Regions from separate parts of the Priestia sp. FSL W8-0524 genome, predicted to be linked through region 3. Evidence: a T-box and tRNA genes for the amino acid it is inferred to sense, from the RefSeq annotation. Region 3 holds a T-box; the other regions hold tRNA genes.
The links. A T-box is a leader RNA that pairs with one kind of tRNA and senses whether it is charged. The one in region 3 lies ahead of thrS (threonine--tRNA ligase), so its partner is inferred to be a tRNA-Thr.

Region 1 (2,244 bases), 680 kb from region 3:
CAATTCGAGTCAATGCTTCGTCTCCTATACCTATACTTGCCGCCAATGGCATACCGTGAATATTTCCGGAAGGAGACGTATCTGCTGTATTTAAATCTCCGTGTGCATCATACCAAATTACGCCCAAATTTTTATAATGACGACTTACTCCTGCTAGTGTTCCGATAGCGATGCTGTGATCTCCCCCTAGCACTAAAGGAAACCTTTTATTTGTAATAACATCACTTACGGTCTGAGCAAGTCTTTCGCTAGCATCCGCTACAGCTTTTAAATTCTTTAAGTTTGTATTTTCATCACTATGTACTCGTTCAGCTAAGGCAATTTCAATATTCCCTTTATCTTCTACACTATATCCAATATTCTCGATGCGTTCCATAACACCTGCATATCGTATCGCACTTGGCCCCATATCGACCCCTCGGCGAGTTTGACCTAAATCCATTGGTACTCCAATAATTGAAAGCTTATTCATAATATGTCCCCCCATCACAAATGTTGCTACTCTCTTATTGTAACGGCTAAATGAGCGATGGCTCAACTCGACACTTTTTTGAATATATATACAATTCTAATTTGTAGAAACTACACAAAAAAACCTTTAAGCAAATTGCTTAAAGGTTGTACGTTTATATGTATGGTGGAGCCTAGCGGGATCGAACCGCTGACCTCCTGCGTGCAAGGCAGGCGCTCTCCCAGCTGAGCTAAGGCCCCAATATGTTTTTTTATATAGAAATGGAGCGGAAGACGAGGTTCGAACTCGCGACCCCCACCTTGGCAAGGTGGTGTTCTACCACTGAACTACTTCCGCTTATTAAAATGAGCCATGAAGGACTCGAACCTTCGACCCTCTGATTAAAAGTCAGATGCTCTACCAACTGAGCTAATGGCTCTCTATGGCTGGGCTAGCTGGATTCGAACCAACGCATGACGGAATCAAAATCCGTTGCCTTACCGCTTGGCGATAGCCCAATAAAAATGGTGGAGGGGGGCAGATTCGAACTGCCGAACCCGAAGGAGCGGATTTACAGTCCGCCGCGTTTAGCCACTTCGCTACCCCTCCGATATAAATGGTGCCGGCAAGAGGACTTGAACCCCCAACCTACTGATTACAAGTCAGTTGCTCTACCAGTTGAGCTACACCGGCACGGTGGTGGAGGATGACGGGATCGAACCGCCGACCCCCTGCTTGTAAGGCAGGTGCTCTCCCAGCTGAGCTAATCCTCCACTATTATGTAGATAAAAATAAATGGTGACCCGTACGGGATTCGAACCCGTGTTACCGCCGTGAAAGGGCGGTGTCTTAACCGCTTGACCAACGGGCCAGTTGGCTCCACAGGTAGGACTCGAACCTACGACCGATCGGTTAACAGCCGATAGCTCTACCACTGAGCTACTGTGGAATAATAATAGCCTGGCAACGTCCTACTCTCACAGGGACAAAGTCCCAACTACCATCGGCGCTAAAGAGCTTAACTTCCGTGTTCGGTATGGGAACGGGTGTGACCTCTTCGCTATCGCCACCAGACAAATTATATTATACATGATTTGATAAAGAAAGCAAGACTTTTTTGAAAAAGTTTTGTTCTCTCAAAACTAGGTAACAGGTTGCTGAGTAAAGCTTACGCTTTTAAAGTTTGGTTAAGTCCTCGATCGATTAGTATCAGTCAGCTACACATGTCGCCACGCTTCCACCTCTGACCTATCAACCTGATCATCTTTCAGGGATCTTACTAGCTTGCGCTATGGGAAATCTCATCTTGAGGGGGGCTTCATGCTTAGATGCTTTCAGCACTTATCCCGTCCACACATAGCTACCCAGCGATGCCTTTGGCAAGACAACTGGTACACCAGCGGTGTGTCCATCCCGGTCCTCTCGTACTAAGGACAGCTCCTCTCAAATTTCCTACGCCCACGACGGATAGGGACCGAACTGTCTCACGACGTTCTGAACCCAGCTCGCGTACCGCTTTAATGGGCGAACAGCCCAACCCTTGGGACCGACTACAGCCCCAGGATGCGATGAGCCGACATCGAGGTGCCAAACCTCCCCGTCGATGTGGACTCTTGGGGGAGATAAGCCTGTTATCCCCGGGGTAGCTTTTATCCGTTGAGCGATGGCCCTTCCATGCGGAACCACCGGATCACTAAGCCCGACTTTCGTCCCTGCTCGACTTGTAGGTCTCGCAGTCAAGCTCCCTTGTGCCTTTACACTCTACGAATGATTTCCAACCATTCTGAGGGAAC
Region 2 (2,244 bases), 4.1 Mb from region 3:
GAAAGGCGTAACGATCTGGGCACTGTCTCAACGAGAGACTCGGTGAAATTATAGTACCTGTGAAGATGCAGGTTACCCGCGACAGGACGGAAAGACCCCGTGGAGCTTTACTGTAGCCTGATATTGAATTTTGGTACAGCTTGTACAGGATAGGTAGGAGCCTGAGAAGCCGGAGCGCTAGCTTCGGTGGAGGCGTCGGTGGGATACTACCCTGGCTGTATTGAAATTCTAACCCGCGGCCCTGATCGGGCCGGGAGACAGTGTCAGGTGGGCAGTTTGACTGGGGCGGTCGCCTCCTAAAATGTAACGGAGGCGCCCAAAGGTTCCCTCAGAATGGTTGGAAATCATTCGTAGAGTGTAAAGGCACAAGGGAGCTTGACTGCGAGACCTACAAGTCGAGCAGGGACGAAAGTCGGGCTTAGTGATCCGGTGGTTCCGCATGGAAGGGCCATCGCTCAACGGATAAAAGCTACCCCGGGGATAACAGGCTTATCTCCCCCAAGAGTCCACATCGACGGGGAGGTTTGGCACCTCGATGTCGGCTCATCGCATCCTGGGGCTGTAGTCGGTCCCAAGGGTTGGGCTGTTCGCCCATTAAAGCGGTACGCGAGCTGGGTTCAGAACGTCGTGAGACAGTTCGGTCCCTATCCGTCGTGGGCGTAGGAAATTTGAGAGGAGCTGTCCTTAGTACGAGAGGACCGGGATGGACACACCGCTGGTGTACCAGTTGTCTTGCCAAAGGCATCGCTGGGTAGCTATGTGTGGACGGGATAAGTGCTGAAAGCATCTAAGCATGAAGCCCCCCTCAAGATGAGATTTCCCATAGCGCAAGCTAGTAAGATCCCTGAAAGATGATCAGGTTGATAGGTCAGAGGTGGAAGCGTGGCGACATGTGTAGCTGACTGATACTAATCGATCGAGGACTTAACCAAACTTTTAAAAGCGTAAGCTTTACTCAGCAAATTGTTATCTAGTTTTGAGAGAGCAATCTCTTGTCTGGTGGCGATAGCGAAGAGGTCACACCCGTTCCCATACCGAACACGGAAGTTAAGCTCTTTAGCGCCAATGGTAGTTGGGACTTTGTCCCTGTGAGAGTAGGACGTTGCCAGGCAATGAATAAGACCCCTTTTTATGCTCTTGTAAAAGAGTCTAGGGGTTTTTTATTTGGCTCATTTGTAAAAAACTTATATACACATTTAATGTTGTGTATGATATTTGGAGGATTAGCTCAGCTGGGAGAGCACCTGCCTTACAAGCAGGGGGTCGGCGGTTCGATCCCGTCATCCTCCACCACCGTGCCGGTGTAGCTCAACTGGTAGAGCAACTGACTTGTAATCAGTAGGTTGGGGGTTCAAGTCCTCTTGCCGGCACCATTTATATCGGAGGGGTAGCGAAGTGGCTAAACGCGGCGGACTGTAAATCCGCTCCTTCGGGTTCGGCAGTTCGAATCTGCCCCCCTCCACCATTTTATTGGGCTATCGCCAAGCGGTAAGGCAACGGATTTTGATTCCGTCATGCGTTGGTTCGAATCCAGCTAGCCCAGCCATAGAGAGCCATTAGCTCAGTTGGTAGAGCATCTGACTTTTAATCAGAGGGTCGAAGGTTCGAGTCCTTCATGGCTCATTTTAATAAGCGGAAGTAGTTCAGTGGTAGAACACCACCTTGCCAAGGTGGGGGTCGCGAGTTCGAACCTCGTCTTCCGCTCCATATAAAGCGCCCGTAGCTCAATTGGATAGAGCGTTTGACTACGGATCAAAAGGTTAGGGGTTCGACTCCTCTCGGGCGCGCCATAAACGGGAAGTAGCTCAGCTTGGTAGAGCACTTGGTTTGGGACCAAGGGGTCGCAGGTTCGAATCCTGTCTTCCCGACCATTTATGGGGCCTTAGCTCAGCTGGGAGAGCGCCTGCCTTGCACGCAGGAGGTCAGCGGTTCGATCCCGCTAGGCTCCACCAATGAAATTAAATAATTGTAACGAATAATATGGCGGTGTAGCTCAGCTGGCTAGAGCGTACGGTTCATACCCGTGAGGTCGTGGGTTCGACTCCCTCCGCCGCTACCATATAAGTTACATTTGTTATAAATATACGGAGGAATACCCAAGTCCGGCTGAAGGGATCGGTCTTGAAAACCGACAGGGGTGTTAAAGCCCGCGGGGGTTCGAATCCCTCTTCCTCCGCCATTTATTTATATCATATTCATATCATCGCGGGGTGGAGCAGTTCGGTAGCTCGTCGGGCTCATAAC
Region 3 (2,244 bases):
ATATTCTTTAAATATGTAGAAGACGCAGTCATTGTATATGAGTCTTTATGCGCGAAGCGAAGCGCTTTATCATATGGTTCACAGTGCTTGAAGTTGGTGAATAATCAGCTTTTAGTTATTGATGAGACATACAATCGAGAGGCCATTTTACAAGACATGGTGATACCGGTATTAACGCACGTGATTTTAAAAAAGAAAGAAAAAAAGATGATGGTAAACATATTAAAAGAACAATTTTTCTATTCAGAAGAGGAAGAACAAGATTTGCTGCTTCAAATTATGGGGGGGATTATGGAAGGAGAGAGAGGCGAAATTCCGCAAAAAACATTTTCCCTTCCAAGAGAATTACTTATCCGCCAGGCTCTTCAAGACTTCTTCATTCATAATGTAACATTCACCTTTGAGTCTTTTCTCCAATTCCGTTTAAAAGAATATCAAGAGCGGCTGCGCTATTATGCTGAGCTGGCGATTGATGAATATAAGCTTGAACAAGACTATCAAATTCTTATTCATCAGCTGCGTCAAGCAGCTAATGAAAGACAGTCATCTACAGGCGATGTGTATGTAATGCATTTGAATAAAAACAAGTTTGTATTGTACGACCAAAGCAGTAGATATGTTCCGGAGCGTGAATGTGCAGCCCTAGCAGAGGCCTTTCTATCTGAACAAGAATCAGTATACATAGACTCAACTATCATCGCGCCTTTGCTGAGTTTATCTCCAGCTGCTATTCATCTGTATAGCGACCAGCATGATCATGATTTTGTTTATACCATTCAAAATATTTTTCAAGAAAAAGTGATGTTATACGAAAAAAATGAATTTCCGTTTGATCAAAAGCAAAATATAACGTGAAAGGTTGATTTCTATTTTGAAAATGAATATAATAAATGCATATTGAAAAACAGCTATATGTCACAAGTTATGATGAGGACATGAGTGTATATTTACGGTTTATAGAGAGGGAGATCTAGGCTGAAAATCTCCTAACACGGAATATATTCTTACCACCTCTAAACTTCAGTAGTAAACGAGCAGCGTCTCTAGTAATTACTGACGGAATTTCCGTTATAAAACCTCGAGCCGCTTCGGGTTATTTGGGTTATCCAAGATACGAAGAGGAAACAAGGGTGGTACCGCGTGTATACACAACTCGTCCCTTTTTATAAGGGACGAGTTTTTTGTTTTTACAAAAAGTTTATTAGTTATGTTAAAGGAGTGGAAAGTTGTGTCAGAAGTAATCAAAATGACATTTCCTGATGGAGCTGTTAAAGAGTATCCAAAAGGATCATCAACAGAAGATATTGCGGCTTCTATTAGCCCGGGATTAAAGAAAAAAGCATTAGCAGGTAAAGTAAACGGCGAGCTGCTGGATTTACGTACGCCAATCGAACAAGATGGCAGTCTTGAAATCATTACGCAAGATGCTCCTGAAGCGCTTGAAATTATGCGCCATAGTACAGCGCATTTAATGGCTCAAGCAATCAAACGTTTATACAAAGATGTAAAAGTACAGCTAGGTGTAGGCCCGGTTATCGAAAATGGGTTTTACTATGACATCGATATGGAAGAATCAATTACTCCTGAAGATTTAGGTAGAATTGAAAAAGAAATGAAAAAAATCGTTAATTCAAATATTGAAATTGAACGAAAAGAAGTTTCTCGTGAAGAAGCCATTCAACTTTTTAAAGAAGTTGGCGATGAACTAAAGCTTGAATTGATCGATGCGATTCCAGCAGGTGAAAAGGTGACGATTTACCAACAAGGCGAATTCTTTGATCTTTGCCGAGGTGTGCACGTGCCGTCAACAGGCAAAATTAAAGAGTTTAAACTATTAAGCGTAGCAGGTGCTTATTGGCGCGGAGACAGCGACAATCAAATGCTGCAGCGTATTTACGGTACAGCATTCTTTACAAAAGCAGATTTAGACGAGCATCTTCGTCTTCTTGAAGAAGCAAAAGAACGTGACCACCGTAAACTTGGTAAAGAGTTAAACTTATTTACAAATTCTCAAAAAGTAGGACAAGGTCTGCCTTTATGGCTTCCAAAAGGTGCGACGATCCGCCGTATTATCGAGCGTTATATCGTAGATAAAGAAGTAAGCCTTGGTTATCAGCACGTTTACACGCCGGTGCTTGGAAGTGTAGAACTTTACAAAACGTCTGGTCACTGGGAGCACTATCAAGATGACATGTTCCCTGCAATGGAAATGGATAACGAAGACCTGGTTCTTCGTCCAATGAA

Region 1: it has a tRNA-Thr gene. The T-box ahead of thrS (threonine--tRNA ligase) is inferred to sense a tRNA for this amino acid. The anticodon was not compared.
Region 2: it has a tRNA-Thr gene. The T-box ahead of thrS (threonine--tRNA ligase) is inferred to sense a tRNA for this amino acid. The anticodon was not compared.

The regions. Positions count from the first base shown of each region.
Region 1 covers NZ_JBBOUG010000001.1:5,089,249-5,091,492, reverse strand. Annotated here, with positions in the region: gene rocF (arginase) at 1-472, opposite strand, end outside; tRNA gene NST66_RS26675 (tRNA-Ala) at 636-711, opposite strand; tRNA gene NST66_RS26670 (tRNA-Gly) at 734-808, opposite strand; tRNA gene NST66_RS26665 (tRNA-Lys) at 818-890, opposite strand; tRNA gene NST66_RS26660 (tRNA-Gln) at 895-969, opposite strand; tRNA gene NST66_RS26655 (tRNA-Tyr) at 977-1,060, opposite strand; tRNA gene NST66_RS26650 (tRNA-Thr) at 1,069-1,144, opposite strand; tRNA gene NST66_RS26645 (tRNA-Val) at 1,149-1,224, opposite strand; tRNA gene NST66_RS26640 (tRNA-Glu) at 1,248-1,322, opposite strand; tRNA gene NST66_RS26635 (tRNA-Asn) at 1,326-1,400, opposite strand; rRNA gene rrf (5S ribosomal RNA) at 1,410-1,525, opposite strand; rRNA gene NST66_RS26625 (23S ribosomal RNA) at 1,635-2,244, opposite strand, start outside.
Region 2 covers NZ_JBBOUG010000001.1:321,206-323,449, forward strand. Annotated here, with positions in the region: rRNA gene NST66_RS01620 (23S ribosomal RNA) at 1-932, shown strand, start outside; rRNA gene rrf (5S ribosomal RNA) at 996-1,111, shown strand; tRNA gene NST66_RS01630 (tRNA-Val) at 1,218-1,293, shown strand; tRNA gene NST66_RS01635 (tRNA-Thr) at 1,298-1,373, shown strand; tRNA gene NST66_RS01640 (tRNA-Tyr) at 1,382-1,465, shown strand; tRNA gene NST66_RS01645 (tRNA-Gln) at 1,472-1,546, shown strand; tRNA gene NST66_RS01650 (tRNA-Lys) at 1,551-1,623, shown strand; tRNA gene NST66_RS01655 (tRNA-Gly) at 1,633-1,707, shown strand; tRNA gene NST66_RS01660 (tRNA-Arg) at 1,714-1,790, shown strand; tRNA gene NST66_RS01665 (tRNA-Pro) at 1,795-1,871, shown strand; tRNA gene NST66_RS01670 (tRNA-Ala) at 1,877-1,952, shown strand; tRNA gene NST66_RS01675 (tRNA-Met) at 1,983-2,059, shown strand; tRNA gene NST66_RS01680 (tRNA-Ser) at 2,087-2,179, shown strand; tRNA gene NST66_RS01685 (tRNA-Met) at 2,205-2,244, shown strand, end outside.
Region 3 covers NZ_JBBOUG010000001.1:4,405,496-4,407,739, reverse strand. Annotated here, with positions in the region: gene ytxC (sporulation protein YtxC) at 1-855, shown strand, start outside; T-box leader at 916-1,164, shown strand; gene thrS (threonine--tRNA ligase) at 1,208-2,244, shown strand, end outside.